3 regions of the Bradyrhizobium sp. S3.7.6 genome follow, and region 1 is predicted to be linked to each of the others. Evidence: predicted binding sites of a transcription regulator. Region 1 holds the regulator's gene; each other region holds the start of a gene.
What was found. The regulator LexA, encoded in region 1, represses DNA repair genes until DNA is damaged. The targets are predictions, from matches to a motif close to TGTTCNNNNTGTGTTCNG.
Positions count from the first base shown of each region.

Region 2: a site for LexA is predicted at 5,886-5,903, ahead of ACVJ5M_RS41385 (ribonuclease T2). Genes of this name have one in related genera too.
Region 3: a site for LexA is predicted at 2,797-2,814, ahead of recA (recombinase RecA). Genes of this name have one in related genera too.

Region 1 is NZ_JBSSEQ010000001.1:4,763,346-4,771,049, reverse strand. It holds gene ACVJ5M_RS23060 (S41 family peptidase) at 1-934, opposite strand, end outside; gene ACVJ5M_RS23055 (alpha-hydroxy acid oxidase) at 1,242-2,375, shown strand; gene ACVJ5M_RS23050 (HAD family hydrolase) at 2,389-3,015, shown strand; gene ACVJ5M_RS23045 (hypothetical protein) at 3,171-3,365, shown strand; gene ACVJ5M_RS23040 (molybdopterin molybdotransferase MoeA) at 3,597-4,808, shown strand; gene lexA (transcriptional repressor LexA) at 4,985-5,686, shown strand; gene ACVJ5M_RS23030 (hypothetical protein) at 5,894-6,112, shown strand; gene ACVJ5M_RS23025 (hypothetical protein) at 6,305-6,739, shown strand; gene ACVJ5M_RS23020 (GAF domain-containing protein) at 6,963-7,704, shown strand, end outside.
Region 2 is NZ_JBSSEQ010000001.1:8,571,759-8,579,462, reverse strand. It holds gene pgsA (CDP-diacylglycerol--glycerol-3-phosphate 3-phosphatidyltransferase) at 1-538, opposite strand, end outside; gene uvrC (excinuclease ABC subunit UvrC) at 635-2,698, opposite strand; gene ACVJ5M_RS41400 (outer membrane protein) at 2,948-3,571, shown strand; gene ACVJ5M_RS41395 (cold-shock protein) at 3,657-3,872, opposite strand; gene ACVJ5M_RS41390 (23S rRNA (adenine(2030)-N(6))-methyltransferase RlmJ) at 4,127-4,987, opposite strand; gene ACVJ5M_RS41385 (ribonuclease T2) at 5,109-5,840, opposite strand; gene ACVJ5M_RS41380 (hypothetical protein) at 5,963-6,424, opposite strand; gene ACVJ5M_RS41375 (hypothetical protein) at 6,608-6,901, shown strand; gene ACVJ5M_RS41370 (DUF3617 domain-containing protein) at 6,931-7,461, shown strand; gene ACVJ5M_RS41365 (IS5 family transposase) at 7,667-7,704, shown strand, end outside.
Region 3 is NZ_JBSSEQ010000001.1:3,779,597-3,787,300, reverse strand. It holds gene gcvP (aminomethyl-transferring glycine dehydrogenase) at 1-374, shown strand, start outside; gene ACVJ5M_RS17825 (hypothetical protein) at 527-1,522, opposite strand; gene recA (recombinase RecA) at 1,616-2,704, opposite strand; gene ACVJ5M_RS17815 (IS256 family transposase) at 3,634-4,869, shown strand; gene ACVJ5M_RS17810 (hypothetical protein) at 5,241-5,438, shown strand; gene ACVJ5M_RS17805 (DUF6894 family protein) at 7,089-7,331, shown strand.

The sequences.
Region 1 (7,704 bases):
GCAGCGCGCCGGCGACGATCTCCGAGGCCGAAGCCGAGCCGCCATTGACCAGAATCACCAGCGGCTTGCCCTTGGTGAGGTCGCCGCCATGGGCGGTGAAGCGCTGGGTCTCTTCGGGATTGCGGCCGCGGGTCGAGACGACCTCGCCGCGCTGAAGGAAGGCGCTCGACACCGAGACGGCCTGGTCGAGCAAGCCGCCCGGATTGTTGCGCAGGTCCATCACGTAGCCGACCAGCTTCTCCGGCGGAACGTCCTTGGAGATCGACGCGATCGCCTTCTTCAGGCCGTCAGTGGTCTGCTCGTTGAACGAGGTGACGCGGATATAGCCGATGTCGCCGTTCTCGACGTGGAAGCGCACCGGACGCACATGGATGATCTCGCGCTTGATCGCGACGTCGAGCGGAGCGTCGGCGCCCTTGCGCACGATGGTGAGCTTGGTCTGGGTATCGACCGGCCCCTTCATCTTGTTGACGGCCTGCTCGAGCGTCATGCCCTGCACGGCATCGCCGTCGATCTTGCTGATGAGGTCGCCGGACATGATCCCGGCCTTGGACGCCGGCGTGTCGTCGATCGGCGAGACGACCTTGACCAGGCCGTCCTCCATCGTGACCTCGATGCCGAGCCCGCCGAACTCGCCGGAGGTGGTCTCCTGCATCTCGGTCCAGGCCTTGTCGTTCATGTAGCGTGAATGTGGGTCGAGCGAGGTCACCATGCCGGTGATCGCACCCTCAATCAGCTTGGAATTGTCGGGCTTCTCGACATAGCTCGCCTTCACCCGCTCGAACACTTCGCCGAACAGATTGAGCCGGGAATAGGCATCATCCGCGCTCGCTGCCGCCCGTGCCGCCCATACTCCACCGTGCGGGCTGGCGACCAGAAGGGTTAGACACGCTCCCGTGAGTGCGCCCAGGGGGAACAGCAGGTTTTTCCGCATGGATAGACTGGCCTTCTTGCTTGGAGCTTTGCTTTGGGCTTGTGAGGCGCCATGCAAATGGCGATCCAGCCCGCTGTTCACAATACCATTCTGGTTTCTTCAAGGCCGGGACGCCACGCTGGCGGGTACATCGTAAAAATCTCTTCGCCCGGGCCTAAACTTTTGGCAACGTTCCGAAACCGTTTCGCGCAACGCGGGAATCGGCCGGCCGGCCCACGCCTCTCAGCTATGCGATTTTAGGATGGTTTTGGAGGGCCGGACACGATAGGCGATGACAATAACGCTTCAAATTCTCGGGAGGACAACAATGAATGACGCGCCCCGCATCCGGCCGGAAAGGAACGTCGAACTCGGCGCCAGCGCCGAGCCATTCCAAAACCTGCACGAATTCATCCGCAAGGCGCGCGCCAACCTCAACCAGAACGCCTGGGACTATATCGTCGGCGCCGCCGAGACCGAGACCACGATGCGCCGCAACCGCATGGCGCTGGACGAGATCGCCTTCCGGCCGCGCGTGCTGCGCGACGTCCGCGAGGTCGACGGCTCGGTCGAGCTGTTCGGGCGCCGGATGCGGCTGCCGGTGGTGCTGGCCCCTGTCGGCGCACTGGAGATCTTCGATCCGGATGGCGCGGCGAGCGTCGCCCGCGCCTGCGGCACCTTCGGCGCGGCGCACATGCTGAGCTCGGTGTCCGAGCCCGGCCTGGAGAAGACCGCCGAGGCCGCCCCTGATGCGCTGCGGCTCTATCAACTCTATGTGCGCGGCGACGACGATTTCGTCGCCGATGTCGTCAGCCGGAGCGAGAAGAACGCCTACGCCGCCTTCTGCCTGACCGTTGATACCGCCCATTACAGCCGTCGCGAACGTGACATTGCCAAGCGCTATGTTCGCGAGAGCCGCCTGCGCGCCACCGGCGGCGATTACCAGAAGGGCCTGGAGTGGCGGACCGTGAAGATGATCAAGGACAAGTTCAAGATCCCGCTCATCCTGAAGGGCATCGCCACCGCCGAGGACGCCCGGATCGCGGTCGACCACGGCGTCAAGTGGATCTACGTCTCCAACCATGGCGGCCGCCAGCTCGATCACGGCCGCGGCGCCATGCATGTGCTGCCCGAGATCGTCGACGCCGTGAAGGGACGCGCCAAGATCATGGTCGACGGCGGCTTCTGCCGCGGCACCGACATCGTCAAGGCGATCGCGGCGGGCGCGGACATGGTCGGCATCGGCCGGCTGCAATGCTGGGCATTGGCCGCAGCCGGCGAGGCCGGCGTGAGGCGAATGCTGGAGTTGCTCGAGGACGAGGTGCTGCGCTGCCTAGGCCTCTTGGGCGCCACCTCGTTCGCCGAGGTCGACAAGTCCTGCCTGCACCAGGCGACCGCAACGAATGCGCCGAGCGTGTTCAGCGCGTTCCCGCTGTTCGACCATGACCCCTATCGATATTGAGTGAAAGGATGCAATGAGCTCGCTCTCTCCCGGCAGCGCGGACGCGCTCCTGTTCGATCTCGGCCGCGTCGTGCTCGACATCGATTTCTCCAAGGCGATCGCCTGCTGGGCGGGACATGCCGGCTGCAAGCCGGAAGCCATCGTCGCGCGCTATGTACGGGACAGCGAAGCCTATCGGCTGCACGAGGTCGGCAAGATCAGCGACGAGGCCTATTTTGACTCGCTGCGCGTCTCGCTCGGGATCGGCATCTCGGACGCGCAGTTCCTGGAGGGCTGGAACGCGATCTTCGCCGGCGAGATGCCCGATATCGCCGAGCTGCTGCCGCGTGCGGCCAAGCAGTTGCCGCTCTACGCCTTCTCCAACACCAACCGGCCGCATGTGGACCACTTCTCGAAGGAATATGCCGCCCTGCTCGGCCATTTCCGCGAGCTGTATCTGTCGTCCAGCATCGGCCTGCGCAAACCCGATGTGGAGGCCTTCGACCATGTCGTGGCGGCGATCGGCGTGCCCGCGAACCGTATCGTGTTCTTCGACGATCTTGCCGAGAACATCGAAGGAGCGCGGTCGCGCGGCCTGACCACGGTCCACGTGACCTCGCCCCGCGACGTCGGGAACGCCCTCAAGGCGCTCGGAATCTGATCTCTGGCCGGCAAGCCGACGGGCCGCGAATGGAACTATTTTGCCTGGGGGCGAGGAACCAAAACCCTTTGTGCATTTTTATACGGAGTTCCCGGAACGATTGCCCCTCTCAGGACTCATGAGTCCGTTGGGAATTCTACATCGGGCTTATCGTCGTGTTGGGCAAAACCTACCTCACCAAGCAGGCCTCTCTGCTGATGAAATTCGCCAGGACCACATCGGATTCTGAGCTTTCCGCCAAGCTGATCAGCAAGGCCGCCGACCTGAAATCCCAGGCCGACCCGCTGCCTGACAGGGATCAGGGCCCCGCAGCGCCGGACGTCAGTCCGTACAAGCAGCCGGGGGGCTGACCGATGCTGGCCGTGGCTCTCGTCTTTCTCGTCCTCGCCATGGCCATCCTCGTACCGGTCTGTCTCGCCTTCTGGATCATGCCGCGGCGGACTTGATGCTCACCCTTCATCGCAGAGCGGATGACGCAGGATAAATCATCCTGCGCGGCCACTGTTTTGCCTCTGCGCCTGCACTCGGCTAGAACTCTCGCCGCCGATTTGCCCGAACGGGCCCAGCAGGAGTTTTCACCCGTGGCCCTGATGCCGGTTTCCGACGCGCTCGCTGCGGTGCTGGCGGGCGCAGAGCCGCTGCCTGAAGAGATGATCGCGCTCGACGCAGCCTTCCACCGCGTGCTCGCGCGCGACGTCGCCGCGCGGCGCACGCAGCCGCCGCAGGCGATGTCGGCAATGGACGGCTATGCGGTGCGCGCGGTCGATGCGGCGAAGATCGAATCCCAGCTCACCCTGATCGGCGAGGTCGCGGCGGGCCGCCCGTTTGCGGGATCGATCGGCGCCGGCGAGGCCGTGCGTATCTTCACCGGCGGTGTCGTTCCCGATGGCGCTGATGCGGTCGTGATCCAGGAGGACACGATCGCGGACGGCAAGCGCATCACCATCAAGGAAGCCGCCGTAACGGGGCGGCACATCCGCCCCGCCGGCGTCGACTTCTCGGAAGGCGACGTGCTGCTGCGCAAGGGAGCCCGGCTCACCGAGCGCGACCTCGCGCTCGCCGCCGGCATGAATTACCCGCAATTGCCAGTCCGGCGACGCCCGAAGGTCGCGATCCTCGCGACCGGCGACGAGCTGGTGATGCCGGGTACGACGCCGGGCCACGGCCAGATCGTCTATTCCAACGGCTACGCCCTGCACGCGCTCGCCCGCAGCGAGGGCGCCGATACCATCGACCTCGGCGTTGCCGCCGATACGCTGGAGGCCACCACGGCCGGCATCGGCCGCGCGCGGGAGAGCGGCGCCGACATCCTGATCACGACCGGCGGCGCGTCGGTCGGGGACCACGATCTGGTCCAGCAGGCGCTGAGGGACGAAGGTATCTCGATGGCGTTCTGGAAGATCGCGATGCGGCCGGGCAAGCCGATGATGAACGGGCGGCTCGGCGCGATGCGCGTGATCGGCCTGCCCGGCAATCCCGTGTCATCCTACGTTTGCGGCTTCCTGTTCATGGTGCCGTTGATTCGCGCGCTTTCGGGCCGTTCGATGATTCATCACCGCCGCGAACGCGCGGTGCTCGGCCGCGATGTCGGCGCCAACGACCAGCGCGAGGATTACCTGCGCGCACGCCTCGAGCTGCGCGATGACGGCACGCTCGTCGCCCTTCCGGTCAATCACCAGGATTCCTCGCTGCTTGCGAATCTCGCTGCGGCACAGGCACTTCTCGTGCGCGCGCCATTCGCGTCGAAGGCCGAAGCCGGCACGCCTTGCGAGGTCTTGCGGCTGCCCGTCTGAGCGCTTCGTTCGCGTGCGTTCCGCGAACTTTGTCGCGTTCACGGTAAATTAAGCAGTTGCGGAACATGTATCGAACATATAGTGTCCGTTCATGATTTGTTTCGGGAATGTAGCGGCTTACTGCTGAATTCAGCGTCTCGGAATCGAACGACATCAACCGGGGGATTTTGGTCGAGATGTTAACGCGCAAACAATACGAGCTCCTGCGGTTCATCAGCGAACGGCTGAAGGAAAGCGGCGTGCCGCCCTCCTTCGATGAGATGAAGGACGCGCTCGACCTGCGCTCGAAATCGGGCATCCATCGCCTGATCACTGCGCTCGAGGAGCGCGGCTTCATCCGGCGCCTGCCCAACCGGGCCCGCGCCATCGAGGTGATCAAGCTGCCCGAGCTTCAGGCCGCTGCCGGCAGCCGCCGCGGCTTCACGCCGAGCGTCATCGAAGGCAATCTCGGCAAGATCCGCACGACTTCGAGCCCGCCGGCGGACGAGGGCGAGCGCCCCGTCGCGGTCCCCGTGATGGGCCGCATCGCGGCCGGTACGCCGATCGAGGCCTTGCAGACCCGCAGCCACACCATCAGCGTACCGCCTGACATGCTCGGCTCGGGCGAACATTACGCGCTCGAAGTGCGCGGCGATTCCATGGTCGAGGCCGGCATTCTCGACGGCGACATGGCGCTGATCCAGCGCAACGAGAGCGCCGATACCGGCGATATCGTGGTGGCGCTGATCGACGACGAGGAGGCGACGCTCAAGCGCTTCCGCCGCCGCGGCGCCTCGATCGCGCTCGAGCCCGCCAATGCGGCCTATGAGGTCCGCATTCTGCCGCCCAACCGGGTGAAGATCCAGGGCAAGCTGATCGGGCTGTACCGGAAGTATTGATACCGGACGTGCCGGTATCGGTTATTTGGCGCCCCGCGCGCTTTGGATCGGCATCGCCGATCCGAGATTGGAGCGGACGATTGTCCGCTTCCGCTGGATAGTCTTTCTGGTTTCGCGCAGATTATCCGGCCCCTCCTCCAGCGGTAAATCCTCGGCACGCCGCACGAAGCAGCTCTGCTTCGCGGCCTTCAGGTTCGAGGAGAAGTCATGCGCCGGATCGTTCTGAGCACAATTGCTGTGGCGCCGCTGATCGCAGCATCAGCGTCGCAAGCCTTGGACGTACAAACCTTAGCCGCGCAATCGCGGCCCCATGTCCGCAAGGACACCGCCGTTAGCGAGCAAGTCCGCAAGGCCCTCGACGCCGTCGACCAACCGTCGCGGCCGGGCTGGCAGTATTCCGGCTGGTCGGCGCCTGCGGGGCGCTGACACGCGCCTGCAGAATGCAAAGGGGCGGGCTTTGTTCCTGGTGGATTCGGGAAAGTTAATGTGATTGCGGCCTGCGGCGGCGAGCCGTAGATTTGCCTACAACCCGGCAGAACGTTTGGTATTTCCACTCTGATAGAGGCCTGCGCCTCGATTAAGAGACGTGGGTCGCTATCCCTGCATGAGGAGCACCCGATGTGTGACTACAGCCTGCATGCCGTCGCGTCGCGTCCCGCCGAAGTCGGCGAGACGATCGTCACGACAACCTTCCGCGGCACCTCGACGCGCGGCTTTGCCTCCGCGGCCGATCCGACCGTCGCGGTCTGCCTGCTCCCGGGGACGGAGCTCGCCTTCGCCGACAACGTCCGCTACGACAATCGCTGGATCTGGACGCGCACCGTCAATTCGCGCGTCGGCAAGTTCGGCAAGATCGATCCGCACATTCCCGATCGCCATCATGATGCGATCGAATTCCCCGACGGCAAATCCGTGCTGGTGACGCAGCTGGTCGAAGGCCAGCGTGCGACCGTGCTGCAGCTACCGGTGACCCAGCCGCTCGGCGAGCGCGAGCACAAGCCGCAGACCATCACCGACAGCCGGACAACCATCACCCGCCTGCCGATCGGCTGATGCAGCCATTCCCGGCCGACAGGTCGGGCCAGGATTGAAATCGCCATCGCCGGCCGAGGCCGGCGAGATGGTGTCGTTTGTGTCCCGCGAAACTCCATCGGGCGGACCAAGCCGTGGCGTCTCCCACCGCACGAAGTTTGCGCTGTCCTGCCTGAATTTTGAACGTCCGTTCCGCAGCCAAATGGCCGATGCTTGGTGCGGCTTGAGACGGCGGGCACGTTCGATGAAGACCTTCATTCGCGTCGTTGAACTCTGGGTGCCTGACCGCACGCGCATGCGGCTGGAATTCGGCGGCGGCCTCTACGGCGAAGGGTTGTCCGCGTTTAGGGACGTGAGCGAGGATCTGCACTTCGGATATGACGAGGGACTTCCCGGCAAGGCCTGGGCCGGCGGCCACCCCGTGATCCTCACTAGATTCACCGATTCCTATTTCAAGCGGACCGATCAGGCCATCGCCGCCGGGCTGACCTGCGGCGTGGCGGTGCCGGTGTTTTCAGGCGAATTCCTGCAAGCCGTCATGGTGCTGTTCTGCGGCGACGACGAGGCCCATGTCGGCGCGATCGAACTCTGGCACAACGATGCCGAAACCTCCCACGAGATGGGGCTCGTCGACGGCTATTACGGCACCGCCGACATGTTCGAATTCAACTCCCGCCACACCAGATTTCCGCGCGGCTTCGGCCTTCCCGGCCGCATCTGGAAAGCCGGCCTGCCGCTGATCATCAAGGACCTGCACGATGCCAGGAGTTTTCTGCGCTGGGAGGACGCCGCCAAGGTCGGAATCAATCTCGGCGTCGGCGTTCCCTACCGGACCGGCACCGATCAGACCTGGGTGCTGACATTTCTCTCCGCGCAGGCGACCCCGATTGCGCGACGCTTCGAGATCTGGGTCCCGGACGAGGCCCGTTCGGCGCTGGTCTTCCGCGCCGGCGATTGCAGCGCGCAGACCGACCTCGCCGCGCTCT
Region 2 (7,704 bases), 3.8 Mb from region 1:
AGGCCCAGAGCAGCGCCAGCCCGATCATCGAGACCACGGGCACCACCTCATCGCCGGCCGGGCCAGCGAGCAGGAAGCCGATGGCGATGAGCTGAACGGTCGTCTTCCACTTCGCAAGCTTTGTCACGGGAACGCTCACCCGCAACGCCGCGAGATATTCGCGCAGGCCCGAGACCAGGATCTCGCGGCACAGGATCACGATGGCGGCCCATAGCGACCAGCCATGGATGATGCCGTCGGCGGCGAGCATCAGCAGGCAGGAGGCCACCAGCAGCTTGTCGGCGATCGGATCGAGCATCCGGCCGAACGCCGATTGCTGATTCCAGATCCGCGCGTAATAGCCGTCGAGGTAATCGGTCACTGCCGCCGCGATAAAGATGGCGACCGCGACCCACCGCAGCCACAGCGGCTGATCCAGAATCGACTGTGCATAGATGCACCCGACCACGACCGGGATCGCGGCGATCCGGCCATAGGTCAGGATGTTCGGGAGGGACATCGCGCGGCTGGTCGTCCCTCGTGTCGTGGCGATGTTCATCCGTCCTACCAATACCGCTCGTGCCTGAAGGTCAACCGTCCCGCTCCCCAAATGAGGTGCAGCATGCGACGACCATATGACCGCGGCCCCCTTAGTTCACCCCGGCTGGGGATGGAAATAGTCGAAAATCCTGCGGGCGCTCTCGGCGCTCACCCCCGGAACCTTGCCGAGATCGGCGATCGAGGCCCGCTCGATCTCCTTCAGGGTTCCGAAATGGTGCAGCAAGGCACGTTTGCGTGACGGGCCGATGCCCGGAATCTCCTGCAAACCGGCCTCGCGGATGTCCTTCTTGCGCAGCTTGCGGTGCGAGCCGATGACGAAGCGGTGGGCCTCGTCGCGCAGGCGCTGGATGAAATAAAGCACGGGATCGCGCGGCTCCAGCTTGATCGCCTCGCGCTCCGGCATGAACAGGGTTTCGCGGCCGGCATCCCGGTCCGGTCCCTTGGCGACCGACATCAGCGACACCTGGGTCAGGCCGAGATTCGTAAAGATCTCCCGGACGGCGTTGAGCTGGCCGCGACCGCCGTCGATGATCACGAGGTCGGGCCATTGCGGGAAGTCGTCGTCCTTGGCCTTGCCGGCGGCGTCCTCGGGCGGATTGATCAGGCGCTTGAAGCGGCGCTCCAGCACCTCTTTCATCATGCCATAATCGTCGCCCGGCGTGAGCCCTTCCGACTTGATGTTGAACTTGCGGTACTGGTTCTTCACGAAACCATCGGGCCCGGCGACGATCATGGCGCCGACCGCATTGGTGCCCTGGATGTGGCTGTTGTCGTAGACCTCGATGCGCTTGGGCGAATGCGGCAGGCTCAGCGTCGTGGCCATGGCGTCGAGCAGGCGGCTCTGTGTCGCGGTGTCCGCGAGCTTGCGGCCCAACGCCTCGCGCGCATTGGTCAGCGCGTGGGCGACCAGCTCCTTCTTCTCGCCGCGCTTGGGCGCCGTGACCTCGATCTTGTGGCCGGCCTTGATCGACAGCGCATTGGCGAGCAGCTCGCTTTCCTCGATCTCGTGCGAGAGCAGGATGTTCTTCGGCGGCGGCTTGTCGTCGTAGAACTGGGCGAGGAAGGACCCCAGCACTTCCTCCGGCGTATAGGTCTTCTCTGCGCGCGGGAAATAGGCGCGGTTGCCCCAGTTCTGTCCGGTGCGGAAGAAGAACACTTCGACGCAGGAGAAGCCGCCCTCCTGGTGGATGGCGAACACGTCGGCTTCTTCCACCGTGCGCGGATTGATGCCCTGCTGCGACTGGATCGCCGACAGCGCGGCGAGGCGGTCGCGGTAGAGTGCCGCGGTCTCGAATTCGAGCTCGCCGGAGGCCTTCTCCATCTCGCCGGCAAGCTCCTGCTTCACCGCTTGGCTCTTGCCGGAGAGGAAGTCTGTCGCCTCGCGCACCAGCGTCGTATAGCCGGGGAAATCGATCTCGCGGGTACAGGGGCCGGCGCAGCGACGGATCTGGTAGAGCAGGCAGGGCCGCGAGCGGCTCTCGAAGAAGGAATCGGTGCAGGAGCGGATCAGGAACGCGCGCTGCAAGGCGGTGATGGTGCGGTTGACCGCACCGGCGGAAGCGAACGGGCCGAAATAGCGGCCGGGCCGCGACTGCGCACCACGATGCTTGAGGATCTGCGGCGCCCAATGGTCGCCGGTGATCAGGATGTAGGGAAACGACTTGTCGTCGCGCAGCTGCACGTTGAAGCGCGGCCGGAGCTGCTTGATGAGATTGGCTTCCAGCAGCAGCGCTTCGGTCTCGGTGTTGGTCGAGACGATCTCCACGGTCACCGTGGCTGCGATCATGCGCAGGATGCGCGCCGGTTGCGGCGCGCTCTGGCGCGCATAGTTCGACAGGCGCTTTTTGACGTTCTTGGCCTTGCCGACATAGAGCACGTCGGCATTGGCGCTGAGCATGCGATAGACGCCCGGCGAGGTGGGCGCGAGGCGGACCGCGCGCTCGATCGCTTCATGGCCGGTCGCCAGCGGCTCTTCGCCGACCGCGCCGCTCTCCTCCAGGATGTCAGGCAGCAGCGCGTCGTCCTCGTCCTCGCCAGCGGTGGTGGCGGGATCGAGGTCCGGCGGCGCCAGGCTCTCCGGCGGGGCGTCGGCCGTCGTGCCGCGCGGAGATTTGCGCGCGCGTGCGTCGTCCGGATTGTCGGTGGAATCGTGAGCCATGATGCGAATTTAAGCGCTGGGGGTGCCGATTTGAAGTTCCAGCCTTGCGGCACACACAGGATGGCGGCGCGGTTCCGGGTAACACTTGCTTAAGCCTGTTAAGAGCGTGGTAACCCGGCTTAACAGGCCTTTAACTTAAAACTCTCGATAAATCTTACGCGAAAAAGAGGAGGTTCCGTAACCATGCGATTTTGCCTTGCGCGGCGGCGCAGGCATCGCGGGGGGCGGCCGTTGCGTTGGAGAGTACCGATGAGGGGGTTCGTTGTAGGCGCAGCCGTGTTGGTTGCAGCCGGCTGGACAGCTTCGGCAGAGGCCGCCGATCTCAATTACGGGCAGGGTGCGCCCTACACCGTCAATCAGCCGCTCAATGCCTATAGTTGGGCCGGTCCGTATCTCGGTGCCAATCTCGGCTATGAGTGGGGCTCGGTGAGTAACTCGCCCGTCAAGCCCTCCGGTTTCGTCGGCGGTGTACAGGCCGGCTACAATTTCCAGAACGGTCCATGGGTGTTCGGCGTCGAGGGCGATATCCAGGCCGCGGGCGCTGATGACACCTTCGCGCCGTGGAAGTTCTCCAACCCCTGGTTCGGCACGCTGCGCGGCCGTGCGGGCTATGCCTTCAGCAACGTGCTGTTCTACGGCACCGCCGGCCTCGCCTTCGGCGAACTGCGCGCGCAGACATTCGGCTGGACGGAGTCGCACACCACCGCAGGCTGGACCATCGGTGCCGGCGCGGAAGTCGGCTTCGCGCCGAACTGGAGCGCCAAGCTCGAATATCTCTACATCGATCTGTCGACGAGCCAGTTCGCAATTACCGGCGTGTCAAACGGCTATAGCGCCAGCGTTGTGCGCGCAGGCGTGAACTATCACTTCTGATAGTTGAAGAAGAAAATACCGGACAACAGCCTCCCGGCCGCTCGCGGCCGGGATTTTTTTCGCCAGGTGTTCGCTCGAAAACGCTCTAGGAGACGATGACCAAATTGACTGCCTTTGGTCCCTTCCCCTTCTTGTCCGGCTCGACTTCAAAAGTAATGCGCTGTCCTTCGGCGAGATCTTTCAGTCCCGCCCGCTCCACAGCAGTAATGTGCACGAAGACGTCGCGCCCGCCGTCGTCGGGCTTGATGAAACCGTAGCCGCGCTCGCCGTTAAAAAACTTGACCGTTCCCGTCATGGCCATCGGGAAACTCCCCCTCATTGCTCCTCCGTCGCGACGCAGACTCACGTCACGACATGACCGGGCCTTACGAAGCCCGGGAGCTGGCCATCCTTGGGCGGACCTTTCTTTCGGTCCGATCGGATCTTTCTTAGGCCTTCACTCCGCCGCAACCATTCGCGGAAGCGGAACGTAAAGCCAGTCACGGAAACAGCATAATACGGTTCTCTGCAGATTGACTACCGCTCCTGCATCTTTTTCCCAAGAATGCCGGGGTGTTACGGTCTCGGCACCTCTAATCGGAATCTGGCAGCTCCGCCCTGTCCGAGCGGTATCTCCAGCTCGGGCAGGATCGTCTTGAGCTCGCCATGCAGCGTGTACGGCGGATTGACGATCAACAATCCGGCGGAGGTGAGGGCGGCGCCATCAAGCTGCGGCGCGACACTGAATTCGAGACGCAGACATTTTCCTGGCGGTTTTGCTGCGGCTGCGAGCCGCGCCACTGATTGCACCAGCGTGTCGGTGGCGCGCCGGCTCTTGGCCGGATACCAGATTACATAGATACCGGTCGGCCATTTGGTGAAAGCCGCCGCGAAGGCGTCGCCGAGCTTTTCGAACTCGTCTTTCGCCTCGAACGGCGGGTCGATCAGCACGAGCCCGCGCCGTTCCTTCGGTGGCACGAAGGCCGGCAGCGCGACCCAGCCGTCGAGATCGACCACGCGCGCCTGTTCGTCGCGGCGCAGCACACCGATCAGCGCCTTGCGCGCCTTCGGCTCGAGCTCGCAGGCAACGAGGCGGTCCTGCGGCCGCAGCAGGCCGCGCGTGATCAGCGGCGAACCCGGATAGGCCTTGAGCTCGCCCTTCGGATTGTAGGCGCGAACGATGTCGAGATAGGGCTTGGCCAGCGCCACGGCGTCGTTCGACAGGCGCGCCTGCATCAGCCGCGCGATGCCGGTCAGCCATTCGCCGCTACGGCGCGCCTCGTCGCTTTCGAGATCGTAGAGGCCAGCGCCGGCATGGGTGTCGATGACACGGAATGCCCCCGGCTTGTCCTGGAGGTAAGTAATGATGCGCGCGAGCACGATGTGCTTGATGACATCGGCGAAGTTTCCGGCGTGGAAGGCGTGACGGTAGTTCATGAGACAGGACTACGCTACGTCACGGCTTGAGCAAAGCGGGATGCGCGCCTGTGCCGGCATGGGCCCCGAATCTGCAGCGCACCGCCGAACCGGCGCTGCGTCCGGGGCACAAACACTTGGACTAGCCACCTCTGATCGGCGGCATCGTCACCTGGTCGCGGCGGCAGGCGCGGCGCTCGATCTCCTCGCAGGCCCGGAATTGCAGGTCCTTGCTGAGGCAGATGCGGACCTCGGAGAGCCGGGTCCGATTGCAGGTGACCGAGATGGCCGCGTTGCTCAGGCCCGCATTGGCCTTGATGAAGGCTTCCTCCACCTCGCCCGGCGCCACGGTCTTGGCCTGCGACAGTTCGAGATATTCCGCCGGGATCTTGATCGCGGCGCGCGCCTTTCGGATCGTCTCGAAATAATTGCGGCTGTCGAGCCCGGAGCAGGTGCCGTGCTTGTCCCACTCGTTGAAGATCAGCCCCGGCGCCGGCATCAAATCGAGCATCGAAGAGACGATGTTGCGGTTCAGGCGTGGCGACGGCCGCTGGCAATATTCAGGGAAGCCATTCTCATATTGCGGCCACAGCCCGTGCACCACGAACGCGTAGGGCCGCCCGCTGCACTGCATCTGCGAGCGACCACCGCCGCCGCCGCCGCCGCCGCCGCGGTTGCGCTCGGACGCCTCCTCGCAGAACGAGGGCGACCATGACAGCGACAGCATATAGAAGTCGAATTCGCCGGGCGCGTTCTGCCGTTTGTCCTGGGCCTTCGCGCCGCCCGGCAGCGCGACCAGCCCGGCGGCCAGAACCAGGGGGAGGGTCAGTGAGATCACGAGACGGGTGAACGAACGCAATCTAAAATGAAACATGGCGACGCCCCTCAACTAGACTGTGCAATCAGCCTAACAGGCAACAAGAACATTTCAAGAACAAAATTCGGGCCGGCCCGTCAGGCGCCTGATCAGTCCGATTCAGGCCTTTCGATCGAGGCTCAGGGCCTGGCGGCGCGGCAGGACGGATTGTAGGCCCAGTTGCGGTCAAGCCCGACCACGCACCATTCCACACCATTGCCGTAGCCGGAGAAGCCGCCATCCTCGATGATCGAGAAATGCACCTTGCGCACCTTGCCGTCATTGAGCATGGCGTCGCCGGTGCAATAGCGGCGCGGAATGTTGTCGGACTGCCAGGGCCGGAACGCGATCTCGTGAACGGCGGCGAAGCCGGTGATCTTCAACGAGGAATTCCAGAACGAGCTTTCCTTCTCCCAGAACTGGGTGGCGATGGTCGGCAGCGCCCTCTCGCAATCGACGACGGCGCCGTCATAGCGCGGCCCGTTCAGCCAGAAGTTCAGCTCCAGCGGATTGGCGGCCCTGGCCTCACCGAGCGACAGCGCTCCGAACATGAGGCCAAGCAAGGTGGCAAAGCGGAGCGATTTCAGGGGGAGGGCGCGCATGGGCAATCCGGACAGCTGGGTCTTGCGAAGGATGGACGGTGCCGCGAAGGCCGGGGCAGGTCAAGTGCAGCGCGGCAACACTTGGCCAAGAGTTGACCCCAACCTCGCAGCCGGCGGGGCATCAGTTCTTTTCATGGACCTCCCGGCACCGTAAACTGGCGCCAACCAATTGGAGTGACGGGAATGCGAATCATTGCGGCCGCGGGCTTTCTTGCCCTGGGTATGATGGCCAGCCAGTCGGCACGCGCCGATCTCCTTCCGGTGCCTCCGTTCAAGGGCAACGACACCGGCGGCATCATCGCTTATTCGCTGGCGACCCAGGCGGATGCGCGGCAGGTCGCGGTCGATCACTGCGCGCGCTACGGCAAGGTCGTGAAATTCCTCGCGGTGCAGGCCTTTGAGGGCGGCTACATCTCGTTCTCCTGCCGTTGGGTGCCCTATGGCGCTGCCCAACAGCCGATCCGCACGCTGTACTGAGGCGCTTTCGGAACGTCGGGAGCTTCCACATGACGCGCAAGCTCGCTTTGCTCGGCTCGGCCCTTTGTCTTGTGGTGTCGGCAGGCAGCGCCAGCGCCGACGATCTGCCGGTGCGCAAGGCCGGTCTCTGGGAAATGAAGATGGTCAGGACCGGCACGCCCATGCCCGAGATGACCATGCAGCACTGCACCGACGAGACCGTCGACAAGGAGATGAACAACAACGTCTCCCCGATGGCCAAGCAGATCTGCGCCAAGCAGGACATCAAGAAGACCGCGACCGGCTATGTCAGCGATTCCGAGTGCAACGTCGCCGGCATCAGCACGACCTCGCATGCCGAGATCACCGGCGATTTCAACTCGGCCTATACGGTGAAGACCTCGTCGCACGCGCAAGGCGGCGCCGCCGGCGCAGCAGGCCGCGACACCACGATGCAGCTCGAAGCCAAGTGGCTGGGGGCCTGCAAGCCCGACCAGAAGCCCGGTGACATCGTGATGCCCGGCGGCTTCAAGATGAACGTGCGCGACATGGACAAGCTGAAGGCGCTGTTGCCGAAGTAGGTTTGTCTTCCCTCTCCCCTTGTGGGAGAGGGTGGCTCGCCGCGTAGCGGCGAGACGGGTGAGGGGTCTCCGCGCGTGACTCTCTTACTTCTGAATTCGCGGAAACAACCCCTCATCCGGCGCTTCGCGCCACCTTCTCCCACAAGGGGCCTGTTGCGTAATTCGTCAATTGTGATTCCCTAGGGCAAAGCCTTGGAGGGTAGCGATGGCGGTCAAGCGGACGGGACAGCCGAGCTTTGTGGA
Region 3 (7,704 bases), 980 kb from region 1:
GCTTCCATGCGCCCACCATGAGCTTCCCGGTGCCGGGCACGCTGATGATCGAGCCGACCGAATCGGAATCGAAGGCGGAGCTGGATCGTTTCTGCGACGCAATGATCGCGATCCGGAAGGAGATTGCCGAGGTCGAGGCCGGCCGCTTCAAGATCGAGGCTTCGCCTTTGCGCCACGCCCCGCACACCGTGCACGACATCGCGGATGATGCCTGGAATCGCGCCTACACCCGCGCCGAGGGCTGCTTCCCCGTGGGCACCTCGCGCACCGACAAATATTGGTGCCCGGTCGGCCGCGTCGACAACGTCTACGGCGACCGCAACCTGGTGTGCTCGTGCCCGCTGGTCAGCGATTACGCGGAAGCGGCGGAGTAAGGGATCGTAGCTTCGTAGGGTGGGCAAAGCGACTTGTCCGCCGTAGCTCGAAGAGCGAAGGCGGAAGCGTGCCCACCACCTTTGTGCGCGTTGGAATATGGTGGGCACGGCGCTTACGCGCCTTTGCCCACCCTACGGCCCCGAACGCGTATCTAGGGTGCAACCAGCGAACAGTTCTTTCGGTCCCACCGCCAAAGCCGTTCGTTGGTGAGAAGCGTACCACCCCACCAGCGTCGAATCGGGTTTTGACGGCGGAAATCCTCCCGGCCTTCAAGGACCGCTTCCCCAAATTCGGTGAGCGATAGCCGGCTTCGGCGAAAGGCGGCGTTGCGGCCTCGCGCATCGTGCGGGGCCAGCGTCGCGAGTTTCGGATCGAGACCCGTGATCACCGGCATTGGGCCGGACCCAAGCCCTTCGAGCAGCGGGCCCAATTCCCATTGATCGAACACGCGCGTTTGCAGCGGACCGTCCGGTTGAAACAGCTCCTTGGTACGGTTGTGCCCCCGCGCAATCAGGTCGAGAAGCCGCGCTTCCGTCGTACCTAGTCCGGTGATTGGTGATGGCAGTTCTGCCAGCAATTGTTCCATCGCAGGCTTCAGGAAGGGCAGCCTGGGGAAATCCCTGCCGAGCAATCCGAAACAGAGCTCCGGCGTTGGCGCCCGGTAGGCTTCCCAGGCCATGTTGGCGATCTCGAAGTCGCAGTCCGCGACCTCCAATTCCCGCACCATACGATCGCGAAGCCCTGTGCCGTCCGCTCCGCGCAGATCGAAATTGACACGTCGCAATCTCAGACGATCGGTGATCGATGGATGGGACCGCAAATAATCGAGGATCCAGATCAGTTGCAACTGACTATTGGGCTCAGGGTCGAACCACAGCTCGATGAGATCGACGCCATAGGTCTCGCAAAACCAAATCAGGCCTGTCTCCTTGTGCGCTAGACCGGTCTGAGGCAACCGGCCAACAAGATCGGACCAACGCACCTCTGGATCGCCTCTGACATAGCCTCCCGTCAGGTATTGCTCGAGGTGATGCGAGGTAGGCAGTGGCCCCGAAACGAAGCGAAAGATAAACGGGACGACCATGTCGGCACGATTTGCGTAGGTGAGACCCACGCCGGACGAACTGGTCAGGATCACGCGTTTCATCGCGAACGCCCCCAAAACGAAACGGGCACTGACGACGTCGGCAACTCAACGTCTTCAGCGCCCGCTCCTCGCGATAATTTTTCGCGTTAGGTCTTACTCGTCCGCCGGCTCCTCGCCGTCGGCGTCGCGCTCGGGGGTGCCGGCAAGAATCTGCTCGGCAATCAGGCCGGAGTTCTGGCGGATCGAGGTCTCGATCTTGGCGGTGATGTCAGGGTTGGCCTTCAAAAACGCTTTCGAGTTCTCGCGGCCCTGGCCGAGGCGCTGGCTGTCGTAGGAGAACCAGGCGCCGGACTTTTCGACGATGCCGGCCTTGACGCCGAGATCGAGGATCTCGCCCATCTTGGAGACGCCCTCGCCGTACATGATGTCGAATTCGACCTGCTTGAAGGGCGGCGCCAGCTTGTTCTTCACCACCTTGACGCGCGTGGTGTTGCCGACCACTTCGTCGCGCTCCTTGATCGCGCCGATGCGGCGGATGTCGAGACGGACGGAGGCATAGAATTTCAGCGCGTTGCCGCCGGTCGTGGTTTCCGGCGAGCCGTACATCACACCGATCTTCATGCGGATCTGGTTGATGAAGATCACCATGGTGTTGGATTTGTTGATGGAGGCCGTCAGCTTGCGCAGCGCCTGGCTCATCAGACGGGCCTGGAGACCCGGCAGCGCGTCGCCCATCTCGCCCTCGAGCTCGGCCTTCGGCACCAGAGCCGCGACCGAATCGACCACCAGCACGTCCACCGCACCCGAGCGCACCAGTGTGTCGCAGATCTCCAGCGCCTGCTCGCCCGTGTCCGGCTGCGAAATCAGGAGCTCGTCGATGTTGACGCCCAGCTTGCGCGCATAGACCGGGTCGAGCGCGTGCTCGGCGTCGATGAAGGCGCAGATTCCGCCCTTCTTCTGCGCTTCCGCCACCGTGTGCAGCGCCAGCGTGGTCTTGCCCGAGGATTCCGGCCCGTAGATTTCCACGACGCGCCCCTTCGGCAGACCACCGATCCCGAGCGCAATGTCGAGCCCGAGGGAACCCGAGGACACCGCCTCGACATCCATCGACCGGTCGTTCTTGCCGAGCTTCATCACCGAGCCCTTGCCGAACTGGCGCTCGATCTGGGAGAGCGCGGCGGCCAGAGCTTTACTCTTGTCCATGGAAGATCCTTCGACGATACGCAGGGCAGTGTTGGACATTGGGTCGTGCTCCTTATGGCGAGGATTCGCTAGAGGGACAAACGATTGGCGGGGCGGGCCGGCGATAAAAGTAATGTACCCTATTTGTTCCAAGTTCGCAATATGTTCTTTCGCGGATTTTGGTACTGGCCTGTTTCCGGCGACATTGGCCTGGTTTGAAATGACACGTGGCCTGTTTTGTTCTGGGCCAACCATAAGGTGTATTCACGGGCGGAACACGCCGTCATATATTACCGAAATTTCCCGGTTCTGGCACAATCTGCATAGACGCTCGTTCCGATTGAGCGCAGGGTTCCCTCTCAATCGGGGGGTGACACCATGACCGAGCGACTTATTCAGACAGGTATTGTCACCGTAGGCACCGTGAACGCTGGCCTAATCGTCTGGCTGATCCTGATGATTTGAGGCCGCCTCAGTTGGCGGCCTCTTTTCCATCCAGCTTCTCATCGATGTAGGCCCGCGCTCCCTTTGAGGCCGCTCTAGTGGGAGCCATTCCTGCGAAGCGATCTCCTTGCCCGATCCTGGGATAAACAATCCATTCCCATTTTTCTTCGGTGAGTGGCCGGCCATAAAGCCGCCGTCCGGTGCGGTCCTATAGTGGCCCTACTTCGCATCTGCGAGTGGCCGGCATCTAACCGGCGGGTTTTTCTTTGTCCTCGTGCGGCTGCTCGCCACGGTTTTCAGCAGTCTGCTCCGGATCCCCGGGCTTCTTCCCGGCCATGTTCCCAGGATTGAAATGGTACTTGCCGTCCGGATTCTCGCCGGGCTGCTTCTCATTTGGATTTTTATTGTTGTCGTCGGTGCCGTCGCAGGGTTGGTAGGAATTAGGGTTGGCGTAGTCTCCGGGGTGATCAACCTCGAATCGTCCGGCGTTGAAGCGTCGGACTGGAGACTACGCCATGACCAAGTTTACTACGAAGCCTGATTCCATGCAGCCTGCGACCGAAATGGCTGTTGATCTTTTCGACAACTGGTTCGATCCGATCGAGACCGAGGTGCGGGCTCGGGCGCGTCAGTTCATCGAAGAGCTGATCCGCGGCGAACTCGATACCGCGCTGGCACGGCCGCGTTACGAACGAAGCAAGATGGCCGGCAATGAAGCAGGAGCCTGCGTCAAGGCCCACCGTCATGGCAGCCGGACGCGCTCGCTGACGGGCACGTTCGGGCCGATCGAGATCGCGGTGCCGCGGGCCCGGCTGACCACGCCGGAGGGCGGGACGGCGGAATGGAAGAGCCAGGCGCTGCGGGCCTATCAACGACGCACGCTTGCCGCCGACGCGCTGATCGCCAGCAGCTATCTCGCCGGCACCAATACCAGGCGGGTGCGTCGCGCGCTGGCGGCCTTGTTCGGCGGGACGGTCGGCAAGGACACGGTGAGCCGGACCTGGCGCAAGGTAAAGGGCGACTGGGACGCCTGGAACAGCCGCTCGCTGGCCGCGGAGCCGATCGTGCGCCTGATCCTCGACGGCACCGTCGTTCGGGTGCGCCTCGACCGCAAGGCGACCTCGATTTCACTGCTCGTTGTGCTGGGCGTGCGAGCGGACGGCCAGAAGGTTCTGCTCGCGATCAAGAGCATGGGCGGCGAAAGCGCCGAGGCCTGGCGCACGGTGCTGGACGATCTCATCAAGCGCGGGCTGCGGCGTCCCGAATTCCTCATCGTCGACGGCGCACCAGGGCTCGACAAGGCCATTGCAGTCGTCTGGGACGGCGTGCCGGTGCAACGCTGCACGGTTCACAAACACAGAAACCTGCTGGCCCATGCCCCCGAGCGCCTGCACGACGAGATCACCGCAGAGTACAACGACATGATCTATGCGACGACGCCTGAGGAGATCACCGTTCGCCGCAAGGCCTTCATCCGCAAATGGCGGCTCAAGCATCGTGCCGTTGCCGACAGCCTGGAGGAAGCGGGAGACCGCTTGTTCACCTTCGCGCGCCTGCCGCCGAGCCAATGGCGCAGCCTACGCACGACCAATGCGATCGAGCGATTGCACGAGGAGTTCAAGCGCCGGATCAAAACCCAAACCGTACTGCCGTCGGCCGACACCGCCGCGATGATGTTCTGGGCGCTGCTCGCCTCGGGACAGATCAGCATGCGCAAGGTCGATGGTTGGAACACGCTCGCCACAAAACCCACCGATCAGCCAATTGACCTTGCCGCCTGAAACGATAACTTCATGTTACCCGGGAATACGCCATACCGAATTCCAACCGCATTCCGGACGGCACCTTGTCGTCGGCCATAAGGCTGTTCCTTTAGAGGGAGGAACAACATGCAACAGGGCGGGCAATCCCTTAGTTCCTACCAGTGGCCTACTTTGCAATCCCGAGTGGCCTATTTCGGCAGTACCCGGATGCTGGCCTGGTTTCCGAGCGCGGTGGCCTAGTTTGATTTTCGCGGTGGCCCGATTTGGATTTGAAGAACGGACCGCAAACGAATGTGTTCCGCTAAGCGAACATGAGGTGTAGAGTTCCGTAGAACTTCTGTGCCCCTTGAAAGTTTTAAGCAGAGCGAACTTTGTGACAGGAGGAAGTCATGAAGCGCTTCCGATTCAAACCGGATAGAGTGCTTGGAGAGCGGCTCATCAAGGAAGCCAGACTAGCGCGAGAAAAGGCAGAACAATTGCAGGCGGCCCCAGAGCAAGAGGCTCTTTTGAAGAAGGCCCACGAATCCGATGTCGCCGCCCGCATTGAGGAATGGTTGAAATCATCCGGCTTGCAGCCGCCGAAGTAAGCCCGTCGCGTTGACTCCGCTGGTTCTCGAAACAGCGGGCCAGCGGGCCATGCAAGATCATCTGGTTCAACTTGAGAAGCTGCGGAAGGACGCGGCGGAGTGCGCTCTCATCCGCGACCGACGCCGCTAAGCGCGAACTATTCGACCGCCTCGCAAGTCATCTCACAGTCCTGGCCGACCAAGTTGAAATGGCGATGCTCGAACGGAAGACCGGTTAAGGCCGCCTCAGTTGGCGGCTTCTTTGCCAGCTTCCCGGCGAAGCTTTCGCAAAAGGATTTCGATGTAGCCTTCCAAGTCAGCCACGCTGTCAGCCGACAATCCCTCCGGGAAAAACGCGCAAGCTCGCCATTCATAGAACCACGGAAAAGAAGTGCCCTAATCCGCCTCTGCGCGTGTGAAACGATCTCGTCTCCCGCCCGTATCTATTGGGCTGGGGGATTTCAATGCCCAGTTCGACGCAGCGCCGCCACGCATCCATTTGAGCTTGGTCGCGTTGTGCCGTTGAACCTTCTCGTCATCCATTCGGACTGATCAATATCCGGGATTTTGCTAATCCCTCTCGGGGCTGGAACGCCGCCGCCTGCGCTTCATTTCAAGCGGGCGGCGTTTTCATTCATTTGTGGCCTGATCTCCACTGAGCGGCGCCGACAGTTTCACACGACTGTCATGGCACGTTCCTAGCATTGTCATGCGACGGGGGTCCGGCGCGCGGCTCTCCGTCCAACCTCGGCCTAGACCACCAGATGGGCGGAGAGCTCGCCGACCTCCTGAACCATGGCGGCACGCCCGGGTTGGTTCGGCATGTATCGCATCCGGTATTTTTGCACCTTCCTCGCCGTGACCGGAATCGGCTTCGTATTTCTGGTCACGCGAACCCGCTTTGTAGGCGGATGAAGTCAGGCCGCCTCAGTGGGCGGCCTGACGGGAACGACTCTGCAACATCGGGATTGAGATTCCGGTCTGTGGCGCGACACTCTCGCGCCATCCACCCGGAACGGTCCATCGTACAATGCGCGTTGGCGATGGGCCGGGTCTCGTGAGGCCGCCTCGGTTGGCGGCCTCTTTCGTTTCGTGAAGTCTTCCTTCCGCCAAGGAAGCCCCTCCGTACTGACTGGTTGATCCCGATAGATCATCTTGAAGATGCTGGCCGCCGGATCCATGCCGCGCCCGTTCTTTCTGCTTTAGCGACACGCCCAGCTCAATAACATGGCGCTAAGTTGCGGCGGAGCGTGCTGTCCGCATTTGAGCCGTTGTGTCCCAAGTTGAATTCGGCAGTGTCCTAATTCGTAAAAGTTCCGAATGGCGGGACAAATTGAGGACTCGCTAATCCCCTGATCCGAGCGCACACTTTCACCATCACCGCCCGGATCGTGGCTACCATCGGTGACGAGAACGCTCCATCACAGCGCTCCCGCCCCCTCGAACAGGGAGCAGCGCCTTGCAAAGACGGCAACGCATCAGACAATCCGTATCTCTTCAGGACAGGCTGCGGGTCTTCGCTGACGATATCCGCACCCGGGCGGCAGAGCTTTCGCCAGGCGTTCTGAAGGATGATATGCTGAGGAAAGCCCGTCAGGCTGACACTGCATGTCACCTCGAAGAGTGGGTCAATTCCTCGGGTTTGCAGGCACCGAAGTAAGCTGAGCATCAATGGCTCAGTATTTTTTCGACCTCAGGTCGGATGGCATCTTCTCGCAGGACAAAGATGGCGTCGAACTGCTGGACGCCGAGGCGGCACACGATATGGCGCTCGGCGCACTTGTCGATGCCGCCCGCGATGCGGTCATGGAAGGTTCGACGGGCCAGCATTTCGCGGTGGAAGTTCGTAACGGAACTGGCCGTGTTCTCGAAGTCACGGCCATTTTCAATTCCAGGATTTTCAGCAAGCAATGATAACGCCGCCTCAGTGGCGGCCTCTTTCACTTGAAGACGTCGTCTTCGCAATCAGCCGAAAGCTCGCGTCAAAGGCCGATAATCTGGCTAGACAGGCGAATAGTCCTTCGGCAATCCCGTAACAAGTACTGCCCCCACGACGTTCTTTCTTCGAGACAATACTGATTCTCAGAAATTCGTGGTACGTGGTGGCCCGATCCCCGCTGCGGCGTCCCGCAACGTGACATAAAACCTTGGCACAGGTTGTGCACACTCATCGTCACCGGGGTTTTGCATCCACCTCTCCGGGGCTGGAAAGCCGCCGCCCGCGCGATATTTAAGCGGGCGGCGTTTTTATTGATGTCCTAATCCGACAGTCCCGTTGTCCTAATTA